4 regions of the Agaribacterium sp. ZY112 genome follow, and region 2 is predicted to be linked to each of the others. Evidence: predicted binding sites of a transcription regulator. Region 2 holds the regulator's gene; each other region holds the start of a gene.
What was found. The regulator FNR, encoded in region 2, switches genes on or off when oxygen is low (the NO sensors DNR and NnrR bind a similar motif). The targets are predictions, from matches to a motif close to TTGATNNNNATCAA.
Positions count from the first base shown of each region.

Region 1: AB1S55_RS02885 (DUF3360 family protein) is a predicted target of FNR. The motif match lies at 1,208-1,221, and genes of this name have one in related genera.
Region 3: ccoN (cytochrome-c oxidase, cbb3-type subunit I) is a predicted target of FNR. The motif match lies at 1,168-1,181, and genes of this name have one in related genera.
Region 4: AB1S55_RS17555 (GbsR/MarR family transcriptional regulator) is a predicted target of FNR. The motif match lies at 1,126-1,139, and genes of this name have one in related genera.

Region 1 covers NZ_CP166840.1:656,349-658,523, forward strand. The annotation lists gene AB1S55_RS02885 (DUF3360 family protein) at 1-985, opposite strand, end outside; gene AB1S55_RS02890 (hypothetical protein) at 1,309-1,740, shown strand; gene AB1S55_RS02895 (hypothetical protein) at 2,056-2,175, shown strand, end outside.
Region 2 covers NZ_CP166840.1:2,496,492-2,498,666, reverse strand. The annotation lists gene AB1S55_RS10905 (hypothetical protein) at 37-849, shown strand; gene fnr (fumarate/nitrate reduction transcriptional regulator Fnr) at 910-1,674, shown strand; gene AB1S55_RS10895 (DUF4202 domain-containing protein) at 1,680-2,175, shown strand, end outside.
Region 3 covers NZ_CP166840.1:3,575,973-3,578,147, forward strand. The annotation lists gene ccoN (cytochrome-c oxidase, cbb3-type subunit I) at 1-1,010, opposite strand, end outside; gene AB1S55_RS15550 (argininosuccinate synthase) at 1,226-2,175, opposite strand, start outside.
Region 4 covers NZ_CP166840.1:4,036,044-4,038,218, reverse strand. The annotation lists gene AB1S55_RS17560 (murein L,D-transpeptidase family protein) at 1-576, opposite strand, end outside; gene AB1S55_RS17555 (GbsR/MarR family transcriptional regulator) at 1,185-1,754, shown strand; gene AB1S55_RS17550 (cytochrome ubiquinol oxidase subunit I) at 1,764-2,175, shown strand, end outside.

The sequences.
Region 1 (2,175 bases), 1.8 Mb from region 2:
CGATAATCTGACGCACTGAGCTTACCGCCATAGTGTCGTCAACATTCATCAACACACCTTTAGCTTGTGGAGGATAGTTCAGCTCTTGGAAAACTCGGTGCCCCAAGAAATCTGGCGACCACATGGCAACAGCCAAGATAGAGAAAGGAATAACAGCAATAAAGCTATTTACATCTGGCCAGCCCAGCTGCCACCCCGTGTTTTCCCCCCACCAATAAAACGGACTCATATGAGGCAGGCCCGGCTCGGTAGAAAACTCAAATGGAGCGCCCATAATCAAAGCAACAATACCGGCAATGGCCGAGCACAGCGGAATAGCCAACCAACGTTTTTGCACACGCGCCAAATACGCGTAAACAATAATAGTGGTGACAATCACCATAAAACCAACAGGGCCTTCTTCTAAACCTAAAGACCAGCCCTTTAATTTACCAATTTGGCTAATCAGCCCCACAGCACCAAGATAAATCAGCAGGCCACCACGGACACCCTCGCCCGTTAGCGCAACCAGTTTAGACCCGCCCTTGGTAATACTAAGCAAGATACCAAATACACCCACCATAATCCCCAGTGCCAGAGGATGCCCACCGGCTGCAGCAATAAGTGGAATCAAGGGGATCATAGGCCCGTGGGTACCGGCCAAGTTTGAATTGGGGTTAAGAATGGCTGAAAAAAGAACAACAAAGAGCACGCCGGCAATCAGCAATTCAAAGCGCACATTCTCAGCAATAAACTCAGGGCTTAAGCCAAATTGAGCAGCAAAAGCGGCGACCATGGCCGTCACCATCACAATCTTACCAATGGTGGCCGCAAGCGCAGGCACCCAATCTTCTATTTCTACACCAAAGTCGCGACCAGGCAGATTAATGCCCCAGCGCTTAAACGACATGATTTTTAGTTCGTTCTCTAGGTACTCATTACGAGTAGCAAACTCACTGGCGGGTTTGTGGCGCTGACGGTAAGTCGTCGCTTCTTGATCTGACATCGATCGGCCTCTTTCGTGCGAAGGCAGAACCTGCAGTAAAGGCGCTTGTTCCGTAGCCACCATTACAAAGCTCTGTGCAGTTTTAATTGGTTGTTGTATTGGCTTAGGCTGCTGAGGCAGCTCTGAGCAGAGCCTAGATTAAGACTTTGGCACAAGCGTGACTTGAGCTGGGTCGTATTGCAGCCATTAGTTCCCTTTGGCTTTAGAGATTATTCACTCCCTTTGATCTTGGTCATTGCTGCTTTGGCGCCACTTAGCACAAGCAGAAAATACAAGCCCGTGTACAATAGCCCTTTGCTAAAAACACCATAGAGAACACAAGCATGCTAGATAGCGTATTGCGCGTTTATGGCGAAAGCTTTGACGTAGAGGCTTTTCTTGCCCAGCACCCCATCGACGCCCACTTAGAAGCCTATAACATTGGCGATACCGATATACTCGGCGGCGCTTGTGAACACAGCGGCTTTGATGCACTGATCTCTGAAACCGCTGATGCACAGAGCCATCAACTCGAGCTTTACGCCTTCTTAGAGAAACACAAAAATAGCCTTCTCGCCTTAAAAGCGGAGCAAGCGCAATGCGTCTTAGATATTGGTTTAGGTCTAGCTTTAATAGAAAACAACGGCACTAGCGCTAACAGTAATATCGTACTCAGTAGCAAGCTTATAAGCCTGTGCAACGAGCTCGGTTTGAGCATAGAGTTTTCAGCCTATCCACAGATGGATGAAACCCTTGAAGAACCTGGAAATCATTAAACTAACGCCGCTAGAGTTAGCCTGCGCATCAAAATTAAGATCATAGCGATACCAATACTTAGATAGATCACTTCTTACGAACAAAGAATGGCCAAACGCCCTAAAGAGAGTGCTACAATGTTGTTTAGTGCGCCAAGGCAAGAAGCCTAGCCCTTAATCAATACTGTAGAGAATGGCCTCTACGGCCCGACTCTAGAAGAGATCCGGCCACATAAAACCATCTAAATATGCTCAAAACGACCAGCCAGCGCCTTGCTTGCTGTAGTTGTTGTGCGCTTTTTTATTATCAACCGAATCAAAATATGAGAGAACAGTATGGACTCACATGAAGCTGAAAACTTACGTAAAAATAAGCTACGAATTCATCAGTACATGATGCAGGACATTGACCCTTCAGAAGATGATCTAGGTGATGATTTAGAAGAAGATTCAGTA
Region 2 (2,175 bases):
CAAAGCCGCAAAGCGGCTCAGACATAGACTGTTGCTATGAATACCCCCACTAATCCAGCGACCATTATTAGTTTGCAATCACGAGAAGAAATAAGCTTGTGTGACGCCAGTCTGCGCCACCGTTTTGAGCTGCGCCGCAATAAGCCTATGGCCATCATTATCGATGCCCAACAAGGTTTAGAGCTACTCGCTGAACAAAGTGAAATAGGCCTCAGCCTACAAAAAGAATTAAAGCTTTGGCATAAAGCCCTTGGCCGACGAAAGATCAGCTGTATAGAGCTGCATTACAGCGGAGCCTTTCTACACCCTTTTGATATCACCGGTATTATTCACGGTATCGCAAGTAAATTTGATATCAGTGACGCCCTTTACCGAGTGGTACTATCGCCCGATGATGCCCAAACAGAAGTACTTGCCCTACTTCGCGGTTTAAGCTTTCAACACTGCCAATTAGCTATTGAACACGCCCAATCTGACCAGCTACAAATGCTTGAAGAGCCCATCGATGAAGCGCGAACCTACAAGTTTGCACGTGTTGGGGTACAAATACAGCACAGCGAAGGGGTTGAAAACCTGCGTAAGAGCATACGTGTTATGCGTGATCGCTACTCTCCAGATTATATTTATATTGGCTCGACCACCTACCCACTTGGTGAAAAAGACATCGAGCAACAAACCACCTTGTTTAAAGAGGATTTAATTGAAGTGAGCACCGACCATTTAAACCTTGGTCCAGGTGCTAGCAGTAAATTTGGCTCTCTACGTTTGACGAACTTCAGCGACATTGGTCACTACTTAGAGGAAATCGAAAAAGGCCAACTACCTTTGCATCAAAGACCCCTATCTTAGTGGCGCATAAAGCGCTAAAATTAGAGCAATTAATTGCATACGTATTAGGGTCTTAGACAAATGACTGTACAGCTTGCTTCTTCCTCTTCATGTTCTGGCGCCGGTGCTGGTGCGGGTCTTCCTCAAACCAACTGCGCAGACTGTCGTTTAGCTGGTATTTGCTTACCCATTAGCCTTGAAATTGAAGATATCGATAAACTCGACAGTATTATTCAACGCGGCCGTCCTTTACAGAAAAAAGACCACCTCTATCACGCGGGCGAGGCCTTTAAATCTGTCTACGCCGTGCGTTCAGGTGCAGTCAAGACCGTTAAGATCACTGAGGACGGGATAGAACAAATTACCGGCTTCCACCTTCCTGGTGAAATCATTGGCATTGATGGGCTTGCTACTAACCTACACAGTAACTCGGCCATCGCTTTAGAAACCGCCGCTGTTTGCGAAATTCCTTTTAGCCGCCTTGAAGAGCTCAGCGTTGCAATCCCAACACTACAACGTCGCTTCTTCCAGCTAATGAGTAAGGAGATCGCTGAAGAACAGCAACTTATCACCATGCTCAGCAAGAACAGCGCAGAAGAGCGCCTTGCCGCCCTGTTACTTTCTATTGCCACTCGCAACCAATATCGTGGTTTATCAGCCAAAGAATTTCACTTGCCGATGAGCCGTTCGGACATTGGTAATTATCTTGGTCTAACCATCGAGACTGTAAGTCGTATTTTTACTCGCTTAAATAAAAGCGGCATCATCACTTTGGATAAGAAACACATCCAAATTAATGATATTGATGCCCTGCGTTCAAGCTCACTAAGCAGCTGTAAAGACTAATACGAATGACTAACTATTTTGAACGCGTTAACGCGCTTATAGACGCGGCGAATGCTCTCGACCCCAATTTAGAAGAAGACAACGGCCAACAGATCTCAAAAGAGCTTCTCTACAGCCAACGTATGACGTCTATGCTTGAGGCTTTTGATACCTCGGCATCTGAAGCCTTAAAGATAGCAGCTCGCGCCCAGCACATAGAGCGCTGGCGCTCTCCTCGCAGTGACTACCCAGAAGGTCGTACAGGCTATAAAAAGTGGCGTGCCAATCTAGGCCTCTTCCACGCTCAACGTACAGCAGAGCTAATGGAAGAAGCTGGTTACGATGCCGACAGCATTGATCGCGTTAAATATCTTGTGCAAAAGCGTGGTATAAAACGAGACGCCGAAAGTCAGTGCCTTGAAGATGTTATTTGTTTAGTTTTTCTACAATATTACCTGGATGACTTTGCTACCAAGCACGACGAAGCCAAGCTTATTGATATCATTCAAAAGACTTGGGCGA
Region 3 (2,175 bases), 1.1 Mb from region 2:
GTTTTGATCGACATCATTGGACCTTCGAAGGTCGACATGCCGTAGAAGCTCAGACTCACCACTAAGAAACGTAAAGTAGGATCCGTACGCAATTTGTGCCATGCGCCACTTAAGGTAAGCACACCGTTGATCATACCACCCCAACTAGGAGCCAATAGAATCAAGCTCATCACCATACCAAGGGTTTGCGCCCAATCTGGAAGTGCACTGTAGTGCAAGTGGTGAGCACCGGCCCAAACGTAGATAGAAATCAAAGCCCAGAAGTGAACAATGGATAACTGATAAGAGTAAACCGGGCGTTCAGCTTGCTTAGGAACAAAGTAATACATGATGCCTAAGAAACCCGCCGTCAGGAAGAAACCTACCGCATTATGGCCATACCACCACTGAATCATCGCATCCATCGCACCGCTGTACATAGAGTAAGACTTCATGGCACTCACAGGTACGGCCATGCTATTAACAACGTGAAGAACGGCTACGGTGACAATAAAGGCACCAAAGAACCAATTCGCTACATAGATATGAGACGTTTTACGCTTAACAATGGTGCCAAAGAAGCATATGGCATAGGCCACCCAGACTAGGGTAATCAAAATATCGATTGGCCATTCTAGCTCCGCGTACTCTTTGGCTGAGGTATAACCAAGAGGAAGCGTAATAGCAGCAAGTACAATGATGAGTTGCCACCCCCAAAAGGTAAATGGAATTAAGAATCCACCCCAGAGGCGAGCCTGACATGTACGTTGCACCACGTAATACGAGGTAGCAAATAAAGCACAGCCACCAAAAGCAAAAATAACCGCATTAGTATGCAAAGGACGCAAGCGACCAAAATGCGTATAAGGTTGGAGGATGTCATTGAGCTCAGGCCAGTACAACTGCGCAGCTAGCAGTACGCCGACTGCCATGCCTACGATACCCCAAACTACTGTCATAACAGTAAATTGACGTACCACATCGTAGTTGTATGTGACTTCAGTTTGAGCAGCAGATGCGTCACTCGTCATATCAACTTCCCACGTTTGTTTAATTAATAATTGTTATAACCGCATAGCGGCCAAAGTAAGCAAAGCAAACCTATTATCCAGTCCAAAAAAAAGAAAAGACTGGGATAATGAAGTATGCCGTTTTCCCATCAGCAGAAAAACGAACGGCTCCAGTCTTTTGATCTACATCAAAAAACTGGAGCCTGCGCATTTCACTGCGAAGTGTTCCTACCCGATTAACTCTCGAGCGGGTTACGACCCTTTTCTGAAGCAATACGCAATCGTAAAGAATTTAGCTTAATAAAGCCTTCAGCATCTTTTTGATCGTAAGCACCCGCATCATCTTCAAAGGTAGCAATTTTTTCATCAAATAGGCTGTCTTCAGAGCGACGACCTACACAGCTAACAGCACCTTTATACAGCTTAAGGCGCACATCGCCGTTTACAACTTTTTGGCTTTCATCAATAAGCGCTTGAAGCATCTCACGCTCAGGGCTCCACCAATAGCCGTTATAAACTAATTCAGCATATTTAGGCATGATGCTGTCTTTCAGATGAGCAGCTTCACGATCTAAGGTTAGGCTCTCGATCGCACGATGCGCTTTCATCAGAATCGTGCCGCCAGGTGTTTCATAACAACCACGGCTCTTCATACCTACATAACGGTTTTCAACGATATCTAAACGACCAACACCGTGAGCACCGCCACGCTTGTTTAAGGTCTCTAAGAGCGTTGCTGGGCTCATCTCTTCGCCATCAATGGCAACAGGATCACCATTTTTAAAGCGAAGCTCTAAGTATTCGGCTTTATCTGGCGCCTCTTCAGGCGATACTGACCAGCGCCACATATCATCTTCAGCTTCAGCCCAAGGATCTTCCAACAAGTCACCTTCGTAGCTGATATGTAATAAGTTCGCATCCATTGAATACGGAGACTTCTTCTTGGCATTGGCAAAGTCTACTGGGATCTTATGCTCTTCACAGTAAGCCATTAAGGTCTCACGAGAAGTCAGATCCCATTCGCGCCATGGAGCAATCACTTGAATGCCAGGCTTAAGGGCATAAGCACCAAGTTCAAAACGAACTTGATCATTACCTTTACCAGTCGCACCGTGGCTGATGGCATCAGCGCCGGTTTCATTGGCAATTTCAATAAGGCGCTTAGCAATTAAAGGACGCGCAATAG
Region 4 (2,175 bases), 1.5 Mb from region 2:
GTTGGTGAGTGCGATGCACCCATCAGTCCAGTTATAGCGCTGAGTTATGGGTGATAGCCAGCCTAACCAATTGCGCTGGCCATGAACCATGATAAAGCCACCTGGAGATACGCCACGTGCTCTAGCTTGGGTTTTATCATCTTCATTTGGGTAAGAGATATGTATTGACCGATAAAAAGAGGAGTCTTCTTTTTTGTAATCAAGCGTATAAGTACCCTCTGGAGTTTTTTCATCTCCCTCTTGGGTTTTGTGGCCTTTGGGGTTTTCACCAAATGCCACATCATACTCTTTGACGAGAGTGCCTCCTGAATAGAGATACATCTTTCGTTCAGATTTATCGACCTGTACGAGGTCGACCTCGCCCCATACGAAGCTTGATATTAATAGCGATAGTGTAAGAAGTACTTCATGACAGGTAACGCTGTTATAACCGGCCGGAACGGGTGTGCTATTAAAGCACACTTTAAACGACGCAATGGAGGTCCAGCCAGCTTGCTGGCGGTGGTTGATAACTTTGTTACGCAGCTGGCCACGAGCGCCAGCCCCTAGCTTGAAATATGAGTGATACCAAACCAAAGACAATGCCAATTGGTGAAGATACTAGACTGACAGAACCAACTACGATGGCCGGTATTTTGTACTGAGGATTTTTACTTTTTACGCCACTACCAACAATGAGAAGCGTTACACTCCATATGGCGAAAAAACAAATCACTAAAACTGCCTTGATACTGCTAGGGAAACCATTGTTAATTACGTACATGAAGAGTAGTGCAACTGATGAAACGCCTAGAAGAATTCCGTTAGCTTGAAGTGATATCCCTGCTATCTTGAGATTATTCAAAATTAGTCCTTGATGCATAACAGTTAATTAATAGGACGATGTCCTTGTAATTCTCCCTCTAATCTACCCTCTACATATAAAAAATTCCATTACTATCAATGCCTTAGCTTGATGCACCTCGTTGGTTCTAACTTTGCCCCAGTTGACTCTTTCCTCATAATTCGGAGTGTGCTTGTAAAAATATAATAAAATCAAATGCTTAGATGGCTGGTTTTTAGAAAAGTAAGACACTTTCCTAGTAACTCCGAATAAATTAGCAGGTATATACCTGCCAAAATCTGTTGACATAGATCAATAAGAAATCAATACTTTCAGAAATAACTGAAACTTGGTGTGTTTTATGAGCACAGAGGTAAAGCAGTTGAGCGCTCAGGCTCAGGTGTTTGTGATGCATTTTGGTGAGATGGGAAGTCGTTGGGGCTTTAACCGCACGGTAGGCCAGATGCTGGCCCTAATTGTGGTGCACCCCAAGCCGATTAGTGCCGATGAGCTGTCACAATTATTGGGTGTTAGCCGTGGTAATGTCAGCATGGGAATTAAAGAGTTACAAAGCTGGCGTTTAATTAAAACGGAAAAGCAGGCGGGTGATCGCAAAGACTATTATTCACCGGTTGGTGATATTTGGCAGATGGCGCGACACGTGGTTGATGAGCGCAGTCGCCGCGAGTTAGAACCCACTTTAAGCTTATTGCGCTCGCAATTATTAGAAAGTTGCACAGATGAGAGCGATCTGCATGCTCAAGCTAAGATGGCTGAAATCTATGAGTTGCTTGAACTTGCTAACGATTGGACGAAAGCGGTAAGCGGTTTAAGCCAAAAACAGCTGCAAAGTTTAATGAAGATGGGCTCCGGGCTTGGCAAGCTGGTGGAGTTCAAAGACAAAATGCTCGGTCAGAGCGATAGTAAATAAGGGATATTTATGGACGCCTTGGAATTATCCAGAATTCAGTTTGCCCTCAATATTAGTTTTCATATTCTTTTCCCCAGTATCACCATCGCTCTGTGTTGGATTTTATTTTATTTCAAACTGCGTTTTAACTTAAGTGGTGACGAAGTATGGATGCGTGCTTATCGCTTTTGGGTCAAGATATTTGCATTGAGTTTTGCCTTGGGCGTGGTCACCGGCATTACTATGTCCTTCCAGTTTGGTACCAACTGGCCGGGTTTTATGGAGAAGGTCGGTAACATCGCAGGCCCCTTGTTGGGGTATGAAGTATTAACCGCTTTTTTCTTAGAGGCTACTTTTCTTGGCATTATGTTATTTGGCTCTAAGCGTGTGCCTAATAGTGTCCATACGGTTGCGACTTTAATTGTGGCTCTGGGTACAACGG